One region of the Pedococcus sp. P2_E4 genome, then DNA from elsewhere that is predicted to be linked to it. Evidence: riboswitches for the same ligand, from Rfam matches in the RefSeq annotation. Region 1 holds a riboswitch; the other holds the start of a gene.
The links. Region 1 has a riboswitch for cobalamin ahead of AC1DV7_RS04790 (prenyltransferase/squalene oxidase repeat-containing protein). Riboswitches for the same ligand answer to the same signal wherever they lie in the genome.
Positions count from the first base shown of each region.

Region 2: linked by a shared signal. The riboswitch ahead of AC1DV7_RS07635 (ribonucleoside-diphosphate reductase subunit alpha) and the one ahead of AC1DV7_RS04790 (prenyltransferase/squalene oxidase repeat-containing protein) in region 1 are both predicted to bind cobalamin.

Region 1 is NZ_JBFUEO010000006.1:22,436-25,811, reverse strand. It holds gene AC1DV7_RS04790 (prenyltransferase/squalene oxidase repeat-containing protein) at 1-1,155, opposite strand, end outside; cobalamin riboswitch at 1,257-1,382, opposite strand; gene ileS (isoleucine--tRNA ligase) at 1,749-3,376, shown strand, end outside.
Region 2 is NZ_JBFUEO010000011.1:29,577-32,952, reverse strand. It holds gene AC1DV7_RS07640 (VPS10 domain-containing protein) at 1-1,286, opposite strand, end outside; cobalamin riboswitch at 1,469-1,686, shown strand; gene AC1DV7_RS07635 (ribonucleoside-diphosphate reductase subunit alpha) at 1,824-3,376, shown strand, end outside.

The DNA.
Region 1 (3,376 bases):
GGCGAAGGCCTGGGCGGCCACGCCGGCGGTGTTGGCGTTGTACTGGCCGTCCTGGTTGAGGAACCCACCGTTCGCGGCCTGGCGGGAGGCGAGGTTGTTCAGCGCCTGGACGGTCTGCGGGTCGAGGGCGCCGAGCAGCCCCACCAGCGCCTGGGCGGCGAAGGCCGTGGCGTCCGTGTCGCTGGTGCACGGTGCCTGGGCGTCGTCGAGGTTGCCCCTGAAGCCGCCGTCCGTGCACTGCTGAGCCAGCAGGTAGTCCACGGCCGTGTCGGGAACCGAGCCGGTGGCACGGCCCAGGGCGATGATGTCGAGGGCCTGTCCGATGGTGTTGGAGTAGTCGCCCGAAGGGTTGCTCGGGTCACCGAAGTTCGACTGGTCCGAGAAGCGGCCCGACGGTGTGAGGAGCCCCTCGAGGCGCGCCACGAGGTCCTGCGTGCCGAAGTCGGTCGGGTCGCCGCCGTGGGCCACGACCCCGAGGACGAGCTTGCCCAGCGGTCCGGCGTAGGTCTCGGGGCTGGACGGGTCGGAGGGGGTGGGGGTGCCGACGTAGCTGTTGACGTTGCCCGCGAGGTAGTCCAGGGCCGCGTCCGCACCGGTCTGGCCGACCTTCGCCCCGTCGAGCGCGAGGATCGCGTCGATGGTGTTGCCGCCGTCGAAGAACGTCGAGGCGGGGTAGTTGTAGTGGTTGCCCCGCGTGGCCAGGGTGCGCACGATGAAGCCACCCGCGTACCCGGCCTGCTGGGTCGGGGTGCCGGGGACGATGCGGGCTGCCCCCGCGCGGAACGGGACCTGCTTCGAGGAGGGGGCGGCAACCTTCGACCCGCGGCCAGCGCCCGGGGCGGAGGGGGCGGAGGTGGCGGTGGCGGTCGACGTGCCCGCGGTGGTGCTGGTCGAGCTCGGGGAGCCGGCGCCGGTCGGCGAGGTCGGCGACGCCGGGGACCCGGTGGTGGTGGACGAGCCGGTGCCGGTCGAGGGGGTGCTCGACCCGGGGGCCGGGTCTGTGGTCTGCGTGGGGGCGGGTGCCGTCGTCGTGACGGTCGGCTCGGTCGTGGTGGCGAAGGCCGCTCCGGGCGCCAGGAGGGAGATGGCCAGGGCCAGCCCTCCGGTGGTCGCGACGACGCGGGCCGGGCGGGCCCGACGGATGGTGTGCTGCATGGTGCCTCTTCTTGCGAGCGGTGTCGCGACGGGTGCACCGGCAACCAGAGAACGTGAAAACCCCCGCGTCGCTGCTGCGACGTCGGGGGCGGCCTCGGACTGGTGTCCGGGCTCCGCCCCGCGTACCTCGACGGAAATGGAGCCGCTCCGCACTCCAGGCATTCCGGCTCCCGCCTCGGTGGGCGGCTCACGGTTGCGGGTCAGCGCCGGAATCGGACCGGCTTCCCCTGGGTTGCGTCGTGGTGTTGCCCTGGGGCAACGCCGCCACACTACACCGCCGGGGGCTCGGTCAGACCCCCACCGGGAATGGCGCAGCGTGCGGTTGGTCACGGCCGCTAGACTGCTTCCCACAGGCGTTGAACCGGCCATCACCGGTGAGCCTCCGGAAGAACGGGAGCACCCGGCAAACCGCCAGGCTCCTCACTAGAACCGGACGGGTGGGCCCGTCACAGCCTCTGGCAAGAGCGGTCGTGTGCCGTGTCCGGTTGTCCCGGGCGCGACGGCGACAAGCGAGGTGGCACCGCGGTGGCGCCGGGAGATCCCGGTGACGTCGTCCTCGTGGACACACGAGTTGACGAAGGACCGCCGACACCATGGCTCAGCAGGCCCAGCCGATCTATCCCAAGGTCTCCAGCGACCCCGGCACGACTGGTGTGCCCGCGTCCCCGAGGTTCCCCGAGATCGAGGAGCGCGTCCTCAAGTACTGGGACGAGGACGGCACGTTCGTCGCCTCGGTCGAGAACCGCTCGGCCGGCACCGACGGCGACAACGAGTTCGTCTTCTACGACGGGCCGCCGTTCGCCAACGGCCTGCCGCACTACGGCCACCTGCTGACCGGCTACGTCAAGGACCTCATCCCGCGCTACCAGACGATGCGCGGCCGCCGGGTCGAGCGGCGGTTCGGATGGGACACGCACGGGCTGCCCGCCGAGCTCGAGGCGATGAGCCAGCTCGGCATCAAGACCAAGGACGAGATCCTCGAGATCGGCATCGAGGAGTTCAACGCCAAGTGCCGCGAGTCGGTGCTGAAGTACACCGGGGAGTGGCGTGAGTACGTCACCCGCCAGGCCCGCTGGGTGGACTTCGACAACGACTACAAGACGCTCAACCCCGACTACATGGAGTCGGTCATCTGGGCGTTCAAGTCCTTGTACGACAAGGGTTACGTCTACGAGGGCTTCCGCGTCCTGCCCTACTGCTGGAACGACCAGACGCCGCTGTCGAACCACGAGCTGCGGATGGACGACGACGTCTACCAGATGCGGCAGGACCCGGCGGTGACCGTCGGCATGCGCCTGTCGACCGGCGAGCTCGCGCTCGTGTGGACGACGACGCCGTGGACCCTGCCTGCCAACCTCGGGATCATGGTCGGTCCTGACATCGACTACGTCGTCGTCGAGTCCGACTTCACCGGGACGACCGAGCGCTACCTCATCGGTGAGGCTCGCCTGGCGGCCTACGCCAAGGAGCTGTTCGGCCCCAACGAGACCGACCCGGCGTCGCGGGTCGTGGAGCGGCTCAAGGGCAGCGACCTCGTCGGCCGCTCGTTCACGCCGCCGTTCTCCTACTTCGTGGGGCACGAGCGCGCCCACCACGTGTTCCCGGCGGAGTTCGTCACCACCGAGGACGGCACCGGGCTGGTCCACACCGCCGGCGCCTTCGGTGAGGAGGACAAGATCGTCACGGATGCGGCGGGCATCGAGCCGGTCGTGCCGGTCGGTCCCGACGGCTGCTTCACGTACCCCGTCACGGACTACGAGGGCGTGCAGGTCTTCGACGCCAACGCGATGATCATCGACCACCTCAAGGCCCGTACCCGTGGCGAGGGCGACGTCGGGTCGGTCACCGAGGGCACGGTGCTGCTGCGCCGCGAGACCTACGACCACTCCTACCCGCACTGCTGGCGCTGCCGGATGCCGCTGATCTACATGGCGGTCTCGAGCTGGTTCGTCGAGGTCACCAAGTTCAAGGACCGGATGCTCGAGCTCAACGAGCAGATCGACTGGGTCCCTGACCACATCAAGCACGGCCAGTTCGGCAAGTGGCTCGAGAACGCCCGCGACTGGTCGATCTCGCGCAACCGCTTCTGGGGCAGCCCGATCCCGGTGTGGCGCTCGGACAACCCCGCGTACCCGCGGATCGACGTCTATGGCTCGTTCGCCGAGCTCGAGGCCGACTTCGGGGTGGAGGTCACCGACCTGCACCGGCCGTTCATCGACCG
Region 2 (3,376 bases), on a different contig from region 1:
CTGCCTCGGTAGACGCCGGCATCCGTGGCCAGGTAGACGATGCTGCTCGTCGTCGGGTGCACCACGACCTTGTTGGTGCGGGCGCCGACCTGCGCGGCCGTGCCGATCTGCCGCCACGTCGACCCGGCGTCCGAGGACTTGAAGACCCCCACGCCGCCGTACGACGGGCTCCAGCCGGGGGTGTCCTCACCGGTGCCTGCGTAGGCGACGTTGCCGTTGCTCGGGGCCATCGCCACGCCACCGATCGCGAGGCTCTCCTCGAACTTCCAGGTCGCCCGCCAGGTGTCGCCGCCGTTGGTCGACTTCCACACCCCACCGTTCGCCGCGCCGGCGAGCAGGACGTTGCTGTCCGAACGGTGCATGGCGATCGACTTGACGCGGCCGTTGATGTTGGTGGGGCCCAACGGGAACCACGGTCCCACCCGGTTGGCCACCCGGGCCAGGATGGGCCAGTACGGCCAGAGCCGGTCGACCCCGATGACGTCGCGCAGGTCGCCGAGGCGCACGAGGATGTCGTCGAGCACCGACCACTGCGGGTTGCCTCCGAGGGGCGCAGGCGGCAGCGAGCGACCGAGCTCGCGCACCGCGGCACGGTGCGCGGCGACAGCCTGGTCGAGCCGGCGTCGTCCCTCCTCGCCGGCCTGGTCGGTGTGGTGCCGAGTGGCGAAGTAGTCGCGGAACGCGGCGCGGTCCGCGACGTCGGACACGGACGCGATGTGCCCCGTGGCCACGGCGTCGGCGACGGTGCGGCGCAGGAACATCTCGAGCCCGACCCGTCGCAGGGTGTCAGGCTCCTTGGGAAGCGCCACGGCGGCATAAGTGCCGGGGCGGTCCACGCGCCCCCACACATAACGGTCCTGCGGGTTCCAGCCCGAGGCGTCGACGAGGGCCCACGCCTCGCGCTCGGGGTCGTAGCGCATCAGCCTCGCGGTGCGCGGGTCGAGGGCTGCGACACCGCGACGGGGGCGGAGCTTGAGCGTCCGGGACAGTTCGTCGCTGGTGGCGGTCACGGACACCGCACGGGTGAGGAAGACCTCGCGGTCGGCATGGCCGGGCGGGTCGGTGGCCTCGGCCTTGGCCCGTCCCCCGCGACCCAGCAGCACGATGGCCTCGTCGATCGGGCCACCGCCGGGGTCGAGCCGCTCGACCCTGGCCTCGCGCATCACCTCGACGTGGGCCACGGCGGCGTCGCGCACCCGGTCGAGCTCGACGTGGTCGTTGCTGCCGTGGACCTGGCGGAACCACTCCGCCTTGCGGCCCATGTCCTCGAAGAACTGCTCAGGCATCGTGATGGCCCCTCGTCTGCAGGTTCTTGACGCCGATGAGGCGCAAGCTCAGCCTGTCCTCGCAAGACGTACCTGACATCGACCAAACGACGTACAACACAGCCAAAGGCCCGGGTCGCCCACCCGACACGCCGGGACACGCGGGCACAACATCTGGTGCCACGGTTTGGGAGGTGGCCCCCTATATGGTGGCGACAGCTGGTCCGAAGCCGTGATCCAACGGCTTCGGGGCAAGAGGGAACCCGGTGCGAGTCCGGGACTGCCCCGCAGCGGTAAGTGGAAACGAACGCCGTCACCAAGCACTGGACGCGAGTCTGGGAAGCGACGGCCAGTAGGCCCCGTCGGCACCTGCCGACAGCCGTCCACGAGTCCGAAGACCTGCCAGCAACCGCGCACACCGTGCGCGGTGTGGTCGTGACCTCGAGGGCGGGTCCATCGACAGCGCAGCAGCGACCTCGGCACCGCCGGGCGGTCGCCTCGCGTCGTCGCCTCCTCCGCGGTCCCGGCCCATCGGAACCGCTCGCGAGGAGAGAGCAGATGACCCTGACCCCCGCTGCACCCGACGAGGTGCAGGACCCGGTCGCCCCCACCCGGCGTACCCAGATGCAGGTGCGCAAGCGCAACGGAGACACCGAACCCGTCGACGTCATGAAGATCGTCCGGGCCGTCGAGCGCTGGTGCGACGACCTTGCCGAGGTCGACCCCATGGCGATCGCCACCCGCACGATCAGCGGGTTGTACGACGGGGCGACCACGGCCGAGCTGGACCGGCTCTCGATCCAGACCGCGGCCGAGATGACCTCGGCGGAGCCGGAGTACTCGCGGCTCGCGGCCCGGCTCCTGTCGAACTACATCGACAAGGAGGTGCGGGGCCACCAGATCGCCTCGTTCAGCCAGGCCGTGCGACTCGGGCACCTCGAGGGCCTGATCGGCGACGAGACCGCGGAGTTCGTCGAGCGCAACGCGCGCAAGCTCGACCACGCCATCGACCTCGACGCCGACCGCCGGTTCGAGTACTTCGGCCTGCGCACCGTCTACGACCGCTACCTGCTGCGCCACCCCCAGACCCGCGACGTCATCGAGACGCCCCAGTACTGGCTGCTGCGCGTGGCCTGCGGCCTGGCCCGCACCGCCAGGGAGGCGATCGACTTCTACCTCCTGATGTCGTCGCTGTCGTACCTGCCGAGTTCGCCGACCCTGTTCAACTCCGGCACGCAGCACACCCAGATGTCGTCCTGCTACCTCGTCGACAGCCCGCAGGACTCGCTCGACTCGATCTACGACCGGTACTCCCAGGTGGCCAAGCTGTCGAAGTTCGCCGGTGGCATCGGGATCTCGTGGTCGCGGGTTCGCTCGCGCGGCGCGCTGATCCGCGGCACGAACGGCCACTCCAACGGCATCGTCCCGTGGCTGCGCACCCTCGACTCGTCGGTCGCGGCGGTCAACCAGGGCGGGCGTCGCAAGGGCGCCGCCTGCGTCTACCTCGAGCCGTGGCACCCCGACATCGAGGAGTTCCTCGAGCTGCGCGACAACACCGGCGAGGACGCCCGTCGGGCACACAACCTCAACCTGGCCAACTGGATCCCCGACGAGTTCATGCGGCGGGTCGAGGCCGACGAGCAGTGGAGCCTCGTCGACCCGAACGCCGTGCCCGAGCTCCCCGACCTGTGGGGCAAGGACTTCGAGGACGCGTATGCCGCCGCGGAGCGCGACGGGCGCGTCGTGCGCACCGTGAGTGCGCGTGAGCTCTACGGCAAGATGATGCGGACCCTGGCGCAGACGGGGAACGGCTGGATGACGTTCAAGGACGCCTCCAACCGCACGTGCAACCAGACCGCCGAGCCCGGCAACGTCGTGCACCTGTCCAACCTGTGCACCGAGATCATCGAGGTATCGAGCAACGACGAGACGGCCGTCTGCAACCTCGGCTCGGTCAACCTCGCCCGGCACCTGACGGCGCAGCGTGACGGAATCGACTGGGAGACACTGCGATCCACCGTCCGCACCGCGGTCACCTACCTCGACCGGGTCATCGACATCAACTACTACCCGAGCACCGAGTCCGCGGCCTCCAACCCGCGCTGGCGTCC